2 regions of the Kribbella sp. NPDC023972 genome follow, and region 1 is predicted to be linked to the other one. Evidence: riboswitches for the same ligand, from Rfam matches in the RefSeq annotation. Region 1 holds a riboswitch; the other holds the start of a gene.
What was found. Region 1 has a riboswitch for S-adenosylmethionine ahead of thrC (threonine synthase). Riboswitches for the same ligand answer to the same signal wherever they lie in the genome.
Positions count from the first base shown of each region.

Region 2: it holds a riboswitch for S-adenosylmethionine, as region 1 does, so the genes downstream of both, AB0F43_RS18085 (GNAT family N-acetyltransferase) here and thrC (threonine synthase) in region 1, are expected to answer to the same signal.

Region 1 covers NZ_JBEZZH010000002.1:748,224-753,878, forward strand. Annotated here, with positions in the region: gene AB0F43_RS12730 (cation:proton antiporter) at 1-978, shown strand, start outside; gene AB0F43_RS12735 (helix-turn-helix domain-containing protein) at 1,134-2,099, shown strand; SAM riboswitch class I at 2,165-2,305, shown strand; gene thrC (threonine synthase) at 2,317-3,585, shown strand; gene AB0F43_RS12745 (ubiquitin-like small modifier protein 1) at 3,582-3,857, shown strand; gene AB0F43_RS12750 (zinc-dependent alcohol dehydrogenase family protein) at 3,878-4,894, shown strand; gene AB0F43_RS12755 (helix-turn-helix domain-containing protein) at 4,987-5,655, opposite strand, start outside.
Region 2 covers NZ_JBEZZH010000004.1:206,775-212,429, reverse strand. Annotated here, with positions in the region: gene AB0F43_RS18105 (HIRAN domain-containing protein) at 1-832, shown strand, start outside; gene AB0F43_RS18100 (methyltransferase domain-containing protein) at 893-1,873, opposite strand; gene AB0F43_RS18095 (GNAT family N-acetyltransferase) at 2,069-2,596, shown strand; gene AB0F43_RS18090 (GNAT family N-acetyltransferase) at 2,687-3,139, opposite strand; gene AB0F43_RS18085 (GNAT family N-acetyltransferase) at 3,235-3,783, opposite strand; SAM riboswitch class IV at 3,794-3,909, opposite strand; gene AB0F43_RS18080 (hypothetical protein) at 4,022-4,357, opposite strand; gene AB0F43_RS18075 (class I SAM-dependent methyltransferase) at 4,381-5,079, opposite strand; gene AB0F43_RS18070 (DinB family protein) at 5,172-5,655, opposite strand, start outside.

The sequences.
Region 1 (5,655 bases):
CGCCGCTGGAGCGTGACCTGGCGTCTGCTGCTGGTCGCCATGCCCGCCTGCATCGCCGCCGTCGCCGGCGCGGGCTGGCTGCTCGGGCTGGCGCCCGCGACCGCCCTGTTGCTCGGTGCCGTCCTCGCTCCGACCGATCCGGTGCTGGCCTCGGACGTCCAGGTGCAAGGGCCGACGACCGGTCCGGGTGCCGAGCCCGAGGAGGACGACGAGGTCCGGTTCGCGCTCACTTCTGAGGCGGGGCTGAACGACGGCCTGGCCTTCCCCTTCGTGTATGCCGCGGTGTTCGCGGCGACCAAGGGCGCGGTGGGCGACTGGGCGATCCAGTGGTTCGCGTGGGACCTGATCGGCCGGACCGTGATCGGCGTCGCCGTCGGCGGCGGCGTGGGCTGGCTGCTCGGCAAGATGGCCTTCTCCGCACGCTCGCGCACCTTCCGCCTGGCGGACTCGCGCGAACCCGTGCTGGCTCTCGCGATGACGCTGGGTGCGTACGGTCTCGCCGAGGTGCTGGACGGCTATGGCTTCATCGCGGTGTTCGTCGCGGCGCTGGGGTTGCGTTCGGCCGAACGAAGCCACGACTTCCATGAGGAACTGCACGGGTTCATCGAGCAGCTCGAACACATCCTCACCTGGGGGATCCTGCTGCTTCTGGGGGTCGCGATCACGGCCGGGTTGCTCGAGCCGCTGACCTCGGCCGGTGCCGCGCTCGGGGTTCTGCTGGTACTGGTGATCCGTCCACTGACCGCCTGGGCGGCCCTGGCCGGGACGCCGCTGCGGCGATCCGAGCGGTGGGTGACCGCGGCGTTCGGGATCAGGGGTGTCGGGTCGGTGTTCTATCTGGCGTATGCGGGCGCCGACTTCCGCACCGACCTGCCGTGGTTGTGGGCGACCGTCGGCTTCACCGTCGTGCTGAGCGTGGTTGTTCACGGCGTTGCGGTGACGCCGCTGATGCGGATGCTCGACCTCCGCCGGACCTGAACACCCAGGCGGGCGGCTCGATCCCGTGACGGATCGCGCTGGCGGCGTGGATTCCGGCTGCGATCTCCTTCAATACCTTGAACATGTCTCCATCGTCCAAGGGCCGGCCCGCGCGCAGAAGTGGCGCGAACGACGACTATCGCTAAGATAATGACATGGGTCAGCGCACTGTTTCAGTCCTCGGGTACGACGGGATGACTGCCTTCGAAGCGGGCATCGTGATCGAGGTGTTCGGGCTGGCCTGGCCGGATATCGACCAGCCCTGGTACGAGTTGAAGGTCTGCACCGAGACGCCCGAGCCGATCCGTGTGCTCGGCGGTGCCACGTTGAGCAGCCCGCACGGCCTGGAGGAGTTCGCGGCCGCGGACACGGTCGTCATCCCGAGTGTCGCCGATCCCGGTGCTGATACCTCCGGAGAGCTGATCGAGGCGCTGCGGACGGCCCATCGAAGGGGTGCCAGGATCGTGTCGATCTGCTCGGGCGCGTTCGCGCTGGCGGCCGCCGGCCTGCTCGACGGCCGGCGCGCCACCACCCATTGGCGGTACGCCGACCTGCTGCGCGAGCGTTATCCGAAGATCGTCGTGGATCCGGAGCCGCTCTACACCGACGAAGGCGACGTACTCACGAGCGCGGGATGTGCCGCCGGGCTGGACCTGGCCCTGCACCTGGTCCGGAAAGACCACGGCGCGGCCGTGGCGAACGCGGTGGCTCGGCGGCTCGTGATCCAGCCCTACCGGTCCGGCGGCCAGGCGCAGTACATCGAGTCCCCGGTGCCGCCCGACCCCGATGACGCCTCGGTCGCTCGGAGCCTGGGCTGGGCGCTCGAACATCTCGCCGAGCCCATCGGCGTACCGGATCTGGCCAAGCAGGCCGGGTTGTCGCCGCGGACGTACCTCCGGCACTTCGTGAAAGCGACCGGGACGACACCGGGCAAGTGGCTGATCGCCCAGCGGATCCAGGCGGCGCTGACCATGCTGGAGACCGGGGACGCGCCGGTGGAGGAGATCGCACTGGCGGCCGGCTTCGCCACCCCGGTGACGCTGCGGCACCACTTCGCCAAGCAGCTCCACACCTCGCCGTCGGCGTACCGCCGTACCTTCCGGGCCCGGCGGGAAAGCTGAGATCGGCTGTCTCGGATAGTGGGAACTGAAGACACAATATGGACCCGATTGGGTAACCTCGGGGGAGCTCATCCAGAGGGACTGAGGGAAACGGCCCGTTGAAGTCCCGGCAACCCTCCCCGTTGAGGTCCCAGTCCGGGGCCCTCGCGGCGGAACGGTGCCAAATCCGTCCCGCGCCGAAATCCGGTGACCGGGGAAGATGAGAGGGGAACCTCACATGAGCCTGACCGCCGCCTCGACCACCCACACCCTCCGTGAAGGTGCCTTCGGCAACGGTACGCACCTGAGCTGTCGCGCGTGTGGGGCGAAGTCGCCGCTCGGTCCGTTCTACGCCTGTACGGAGTGCTTCGGTCCGCTCGAGGTCGGGTACGAGTACCCGACCATCACCCGGGAGCAGATCGAGGCCGGCCCCAAGAACATCTGGCGCTACCAGCCGCTGCTGCCCGTCCCCGTCGACGTGGCCAGCTTCCCGAACACCGAGCCCGGCTACACCCGGCTGATCGACGCCGGCAACCTGGCCCGCGAGCTCGGCCTGCGCAAGCTGTGGGTGAAGGACGACTCCGGCAACCCGACCCACTCCTTCAAGGACCGCGTGGTCGCGAGTGCCCTGAGCGCCACCCGCGAGCTCGGCATGAAGGTCTTCGCCTGCCCCTCCACCGGCAACCTGGCCAACGCCGTGGCCGCTGCCGCGGCCCGGGCCGGTATCCGCTCGGTCGTGTTCATCCCGCACGACCTCGAGCGCCCCAAGGTGATCACCACCGCCGTGTACGGCGGCACCCTGGTCGCCGTCGAGGGCAACTACGACGACGTGAACAAGCTGGCCTCGGAGATCGCCGGCGAGGAGGAGGGCTGGGCGTTCGTCAACGTCAACGTCCGCCCGTACTACTCCGAGGGCTCCAAGACCCTGGCCTTCGAGATCGCCGAGCAGCTCGGCTGGCGGCTGCCACAGCAGATCGTCATCCCGGTCGCCTCCGGTTCGCAGCTGACCAAGATCGACAAGGGCTTCACCGAGCTCGGCAAGCTCGGCCTGGTCGACGCGACCGACTACAAGGTGTACGGCGCCCAGGCCACCGGCTGCTCGCCCGTCGCGCAGGCGTTCCGGGACGGGTACGACGTGGTGAAGCCGGTGAAGCCGGACACCATCGCCAAGTCGCTCGCGATCGGCAACCCGGCCGACGGGCCGTACGTCCTGGACGTGGCCCGGCGTACCGGAGGTGCGATCGAGGACGTCACCGACGAAGAGGTTGTCGAGGGTATCCAGCTGCTGGCCCGGACCGAGGGCATCTTCACCGAGACCGCGGGTGGCGTGACGGTCGCGACGCTGAAGAAGCTGATCGAGTCCGGTCAGCTCGACCCCGAGGCCGAGACGGTGATCATCAACTCCGGCGACGGGCTGAAGACGCTCGACGCCGTGGCCGACCGGGTCGGCCCCAAGGTGACCATCCCCGCGTCGTACGACGCCTTCGTGAAGGCAGGATTGCAGTGAGTGTCAGTGTTCGGGTACCGACCATCCTGCGGCCCTACACCCAGGGGGCGTCCTCAGTCAGCGCCGAGGGGGCGACGCTGAGCGAGGTGCTCGAGTCGCTGGACAGCTCGTACCCGGGGATCAAGGCCCGGGTGCTGGACGAGTCCGGCGAGCTGCGGCGGTTCGTGAACGTGTACGTCGACAACGACGACGTCCGGTTCGCCGACGGCCTGCAGACGTCGATCAAGGACGGTGGCGAGATCTCCATCATCCCCGCGGTCGCCGGCGGCTGACGCTAAGGCACCATTGCCGGATGCGCGCTGTCGTCATCTCGCAGTACGGCGTCCTGCCCACGATCCAAGAGGTAGCCGCTCCCGAGCCGGAGCCCGGTGGTGTCGTCCTGAAGGTCGAGGCCACCGGGCTGTGCCGGAGCGACTGGCACGGCTGGATGGGACACGACCCGGACATCGTCCTGCCCCACGTCCCTGGGCACGAACTGGCCGGAACGATCGCCGCCATCGGCGCCGGTGTTGAGGGCTGGCAGGTCGGCGACCGCGTCACCACGCCGTTCATCTGCGCGTGTGGTGAGTGCGAGCAGTGCCTGGAAGGGAACCAGCAGGTCTGTCCCAACCAGCTGCAGCCCGGGTTCAACTACTGGGGCTCCTTCGCCGAGTACGTCGCTGTGCCGTACGCGTCGGTGAACCTGGTCCGGCTGCCGGACGACCTGTCCTTCGACACCGCTGCCGGCCTCGGCTGCCGGTTCGCGACGTCCTTCCGGGCCATCCGCCAGGTCGGCCGGGTCGCCGCCGGTGAGACTGTCGCGATCTTCGGCTGCGGTGGCGTCGGCCTGTCCGCGGTGATGATCGCCGCCTCGCTCGGCGCCCGGGTGATCGCCGTCGACACCAACCCGGCCGCTTTGCAGCTGGCCCGCGAGTACGGCGCTTCCGAGGTGCTGCAAGCCTCGCCACGAACCGTCGACGAGATCCAAGCACTCGGCGGCGCCCACGTGACCATGGACGCCCTCGGCTCGAACGACATCGTCCAGCAGGCCCTCCACGCCCTCCGGCCCCGCGGCCGACACCTCCAGGTCGGCCTGCTGCCAGCCGGCGTACAACTCGACGTCGGCCGCCTGATCGGCCAGGAACTGCAATGGCTGGGCAGCCATGGCATGCCCGCCCACGCCTACCCCGAAATGCTCAACCTCGTTGCCCAGGGCAACCTCAACCCGTCCGGCCTGATCACCCGCACCATCACCCTGGACGAAACCCCCGCCGCCCTGGCCGCCCTCTCCAACGGCACTCCCGCCGGCGTCACCGTCATCCATCCTTGAGCCCGCCGGCGGGTTCTTGCGCCGATAGCGTGCTGTAACCCGCCAGCCATCCAGCAACCCGCCATCCGTGAGACGACTGCTTGGGCTCAGGCCTACAGGCGGATCAGGTAGACCGTGGGTGGGCGGCCGGTGCGGCCGTGTTGTTGGCTGCCGATGGGGTCGGCCAGGCCGGCGCGTTCGAGGCGTTTGAGGACTCGGCGGGCGGTGCGGAGTTGGACGGCCAGGTGGTCGGCGACGTCTTGGGTGGTGAGGCCGTCGGGGAGGGTGGCGACGAGTTCGCGCATCCGGGCAAGGGTTTGGGTGTTGAGGCCGACCCGGCGGGCCAGGAGCGGGAGGCTTTCGGGGCCGCGGGCGGTGGCGGGTTGGTCGCCGGTCGGTTCGATCACGATCTCGACGTCGTCGGACATCGACACCACACCGGCGACGGAGCCGATCGAGGCTGCCCGGCTGACCGCGCGACGGGCGAGTGCTTCCGCTTCGGCCGCCGTACGTCCGACGCCGAAGCCGACGTACGCCGTGCTGTGCCTGGACGCGAGGTGGTCGAGCAGGGGCATGCGGGTGAACTGTTCGGTCGCCTGCTCGAGGACGCCGCGGGTGGTGACGACCAGGTGGCGGCCGTCCGGGAGCGCGGCCAGGCTGGCGCCGAGGGTGATCAGGTCGGCGGCCAGGTTGTCGTCCGGCTCGGGCAGGTCGATCACGCCGAGGGCGACCTGTGCGTCACCGACGTGCTGGCCGGTCGTGGTCAGAACCAGGGCCTGTAA
Region 2 (5,655 bases), on a different contig from region 1:
TTTGTGGTGTGGTCAGGAGGTCGTGCGGGAGGCCCCGCACGAGCAGGCGATCCGTAGCCTGTTCCCAGACCCCATCCCAGCGCGTGGCGCAGACTTGGACACCGTCGCGGACCTGGTCCCGGAACCGCACAACCGCTTCGATCCCCGCTCGATCGCCGTACGGGTGCAGGGGAAGGTTGTCGGCTACCTGCCGAGGGACGATGCGCACCGGTACCACCCGGTGCTGTCAGAACTGGTGGCACAAGGCCTGCAACCGCAGGTGCCGTGCCACCTGTGGGTGAGTGAATGGGAGCCGGCCGACTGGGATGGCAAGAGCGGCCAGGGGACGGCGTTCCACGCAAGTGTCGCGGTGGCCCTCGGGCAGCCGCACATGCTGGTCCCGGTGAACCTGCCCCCGCCAGGCAGCTATCACCTGTTGCCGCCCGGCAGCGGCATCGTCGTACCGGGCAGTGAGGTGCGTCCCGACGTACTGGCGCCGTTCTTCCGGGCGGAGGGCGAGTGCTGGGCGTACGCGACCATGCACGCGATCGAGGAGGAGGACGGGATCCAGGACCGGCACCGGATGGTGGTCGAGGTCAGAATCGACGACGAGCCGGTCGGGCGGCTGAGTCCGCGGCTGAGCGCCGAGTTCCTGCCGGCCATCCACTACCTGTCCGACATGCGTGCGGAGACCGCCGCCCGTGTCGCCGTCCGCGGCGACCGCACCGCATCGGAGGTGATCCTCTACGCGGCTCGGAGTCACGACCTGCCGGCGACCTGGCCGGACGGCCTGACCCGGTCCCCAGTCGCGTCCCCACAGTGGCACTACTGGGCTACGAAAGAGGCCAACTAGGCGGCTGCGCAGTACTCACCAGATCTTTTGGCGGGTACTGCGGAGCTACTTGAACTCAACTCACCGCCGTCTGGACTGCCGGCCGACTGTTCTGGTCACGACGAAGGCGGTCGGCGTGGCGCCGTTGAAGCGGAGGACGCGCTCCCGGACGATCTTCAGGCCGTGGGTCCGGGCGACGGCGTCCTTCAACAGACGCTTGTCCTCGGTCAGCAGCACCGCGCGTCCGTCGTCGGTGAGTACGCGCGCGATCTCGGCGATGGCAGCGGGATAGAGGCGCAGGTTGTCGCGATGTGAGCCGACACGTTTGCCGAAGGGCAGGTTGGCGATCACCCGATCGATGCTTCGGTCGGGTTGCTGGATTGCTTCGGCCTCGGCGGTCGTGAGGCTGGCTGACAGGGCTCGCGCGGCGAGGTTCCGTCGCGCGAGCCGGATCGATCGCTTGTCGGATCCGATCAGCTCGGTGGACTGGGCCTGGCGGTGGGCAGCCAGGAGCAAGGTGCCGGTGCCGCAGAACGGGTCCAGGACGCGGTGGCCGGGCCGGATCTTCGCCAGGCGTACGACGACCTCGGCGACGACCGGGTTGGTTGACCACGGCAACCGTTCGAGCGAGCCGAACCGCCGGGTCCAGTAGAGCGGCCCGATCTCGGCGATCCATCCGGTGCCGGCGTTGGTGAGGTTGACGCTCCAGTTGCGCGGATCGTTCGTCCAGCCGAGCTCGCGGCTGACTGCGACGGCGAGCTCGCTGTCCCCGTGAACTCTGAAGGTCCGCGGCAGGTTGGCGAGAACGCCGGTTTCGGTTGACGCATGCAACGGGTCGAGAAAGCCATCGTCGTGCGGACTTCCGGGGAGTGGGATCGCGGCTGTGGAGTACAGCGGGCAGTCGTAGAGGTCCTGCAGTTCGCCGTCGATCCGGCAGGTCACGGATGCGGTCCGGGTGCTGAGGATCGTGACTTGGGGCAGTCGTCCGAGTTCGCCGGCCAGCAGGTCGGCGGCGCCGTCGACAGTACGCAGGATCAGGTGATCCTTGACAGGTGTGGGCACAGCGGTGCTCCTGAGAGGTCGCGTCGATCAGTGGTCGAATCGATGCGCGACGCACCCCACCACCGCGGTCGGCCGGGCCGCCACGGTGATCGATGCGTCTCTCAGAAACCAGTCACTGCCGCGCAACTCTAGGCTGCTGTGGACGTCGGGCGAAATGGATTTGCGGGGCGGATGTCCTTGGCGTTGGGTTGCGGCATGGCTGAACTACGCACCGAGCGCCTGCTGCTCCGCCGTTGGCGCGAATCCGACCTCGCCCCGTGGGCCGCGATGAACGCCGATCCGGAAGTCCGTCAGCATCTGGGTGAGGTGATGACGCGTGAGCAGACTGACGCCTCGGTCGCGACCTTCCGGGCCGAGTTCGACCAGCGCGGCTACGGCTGGTGGGCGGTCGAGGTGCAGGCGACCGGCGAGTTCATCGGCTTCGCGGGCCTGGACGACGTCGACCCGGGCCTGCCGTTCACCGGCGTCGAGATCGGCTGGCGGCTCGCCCGCTCGGCATGGGGCCACGGCTACGCCACCGAGTCCGCTCGCGCCGTCCTGACCTACGGCTTCGACACCCTCGGCCTCGCGGAGATCCTCGCGATCACCACTGCCACCAACCACCGCTCCCAAGCCGTCATGCGCCGGCTGGGCATGACCCACAACCCCGCCGACAACTTCGACGACCCCTCCGTCCCCGACGGCCCACTCCGCCCCAACGTCCTTTACCGAATCACGCGATGACACTGCAGATCGCCGTACCCGACCTCCCGCTCCTCGAACGAGCCGTCCACAAGTTCACAACACCGCCGACGAGCCCTGACGTCGTACGGTTCAGGCATTGCCGCGGTGGGGTGGGCAGAGGTAGAAGAGTTCGGGGTCACCTTCGTCGAGACCGTGCAGCAACCCGACTGCCGACCAGCCGGCGCGCTGGAGTAGTTGCTGCATCGGGTGGTTCGAGACGTTGGTGGACGTGAACAGCTTCGGCGCGGTGCACGCGGCCTCGGCAGCATTCAGAAGGCGTACGCCGACGCCGCGCCGCCGGGCGTTGGACGCGACCATGAGCAATGTGACGAAGCCCTGCTCGAAGAACGTGTACTCGAGCGTGAGGTACCCCTGCGGTTTCGAGCTGTTCTCCGCCATGAGGACCAGGCCCTGTTCGCACCACCGTCGGATGTCGTCGGTTCGTGCTTGATCTCCCATCGCCGCGACCTCGTCGATCTCGGCCAGCGATGACCAGTCCGACCTCTCCGCGCGGCGTACCGTCAGCGCGCTGTCCGACTCCATGCAGGAATCGTGGCACAGGGCCCCGTCACGACGCGCGGGATTTCTCTAGTCAGCTTTCAGACGGGATGCGACGACCGCGCCGATTCAAACGCCTCTCACGGGTGGTGCGCCAGCGTCGAGGCGTCCGGCCAGGTCATGCGGAGGCACTTCGGGGAGCCGTTCAGGCGGGTCGGGTCGCCGCCGGGTGGTGGGACGGTTGCCGTCTCCACGCAGGTGGCTCCGCGGGCGCGGTAGAAGTGCTGCGCATTGGTGTTCTGCTCCAGCACCCACAGGTACATCGCGTCGCCGGTCGCCTGGTCGATGACAGCTTGTGCGGCGCGGGCGAGGAGTTGTGTGCCGATGCCGGTACGGCGTTGGCTGCTGTAGACATGCAGATTGTCGACAAGGCTCCCCCACCTCGGGTCGTTGTCGAACCTGACGTGGACGAAGCCCACCAGTTGGTCGTCGTACTCGGCGAGGATGGTCGCAGTGCCGGTCGGTGCGGCAAGCCGTGCCGACCAGACCTCGCGACGATCGGTGTCGATGTCACCATCGAGGAACGAGTCCGCGTACGCGCCCCGGTAGTGCCGACGCCAACTGTCGGCGTGCAGCAGCGCGACCTGCTCAGCGTCACCTGCGCCAGCCGAACGGAACCGTAATGGCATGGGAACCTCCATCTCGCGGCTTGCCCGGCACCCTTTGTGCCGAGCCTGGTCCTCACCCGGGGCACCCCACCCACGTAGGAGGGTTGCCGGCCAGCAAGCCGGGGCTATCCGCTGGCACTCATGACCTTCACCGAAACCGTAGCAGTCACCCGATCACGCCACGAAGAAATTCCAGCAAGCGGTCATCGTCCAACGCCGTGCCCCGCACACTGCCCAAGGACCTTGGGCAGTCGATGAATCAGCGGATCAGTCCGTTGGACCGTGCCCTCCACAGCTCCTCGCGCGCAGGCTTGGTGTCGAGCAGCTCCAGTCCTCGCACCGCCCAGTCCCGCAGCGACTCGTCGGCGCTGTAGACCTGCTCGGTCAGCACCGGCAGCGCAGCCGGCGACCGAGCCTCGCCGATGAGCTCCAGCAACCAGCACCCGAGCCCGTGGTCCTTGCGCTCCCCGGCGAACGCGGCCAGCAGTTCGTCGACATGCTCGGCCGCATGAGGAAACAGCAGCTGGAACCCGTCCTCCCGGGTCTGCGGATCGCGACTACGCATGAGCCGCATCGCCTGCTCGAATCTCTGCATTACGCGGTCAACCGTTCTGGTCGTTACGGACGACGCAGGCGAACCGCCAGGAAGAAAGGGGTGGTCTGCGTCTTGTCGAATCGCCGTGGATCGATCTGCCGAGCATCCTCGGTGGCACGCGGCTCGACCAGGCGCTCCAGCGTGAACCCCGCGCCGAGAAGTTCTCCCAGGAACGTCTCCAACGTCATCCGCCAGTAGGTATGGGTGAACCGGCTGCCCTGCCATTGAGCCTCAACCCGCTCCTCATCGAAGTACGAGCCGCCGAACCAACTCCAGTCAGCCGCGGGGTGCGTCGTCGAAACGAGGAGTATTCCGCCTGGCCGCAATACCCGCCGAACCTCGGCGAGCAGTTGCTCCCGCCCGTGGATGAGGTGGTACACGAGAGCCATCACGGCAAGGTCGAACGACCCGTCTGGGAGGAACGACAGCGGCTGCTCCAGATCATGCTGATGCAGCTCAACGCTGTCTCCAAGCCTTTCCCGCGCGGCACTCAGCAGCGCCTCGCTGCCCTCAACTCCCACAACCCCAGTCGCTCCACGCTCCAAAAGCTCCGCCGCGTAATGCCCTGCCCCGCACCCGAGGTCCACCACCCGCAACCCCGACACGTCCCCCGCCAGCTCCAGCATGGCCGGCCGATCGGTGTACGCGTTGTAGACCCCATCAGTAGCGCGCTCAGCAAAATACGCGCCCTTCTCCCCGTGATACGCGCCCTCAGCACTCATCCGGTCATCCTGGCATCACTCGCCACGTACGACGAGCATGTTTCGTTCCTGCCAGATCTAGGGCCAACGTGCACGCCGCGTCGTGATCCGGTTTATGCGTCGTACGTCGTGCCGATTGCGTCGAGGTCGCGTACGGCGTACCGGTGATGCTCCCACTCCTCCTCGAGAATCACGTGCAGGCAGGAGAGAGTGGTCTCCTCGCGTTCGGGGGCCCACGGGTTCTTGCGCGCTACGGCCAGGTCGTCCGCTGTGACGGTGGCGAGGAAGTCGCGCACCATCGCGAGGCGACCCGCCCGGACCTCCAGCACTTCGGCGTACGACGGTGTGACCGTCGTGAAGACCGACATGTCCAAGCCGTCGTCCTCGGCGCCGGCGCCCGCTAGACCGATGGGGTGGAACGGCTGTTCGATCCCCAGGACCGCCTGGCGAAACCACAAGTCCGTGGCAAGGATCAGGTGCCGCAGCGTTTGCACGAACGACCACTCGCCACTCACCGACACGTCGACCGTTCCGGCCGGCATCGCCGCGACGCGCTCGAGCGTGGCCGCCCAAGTGCGCTCGAGGACAGCCCAGGCC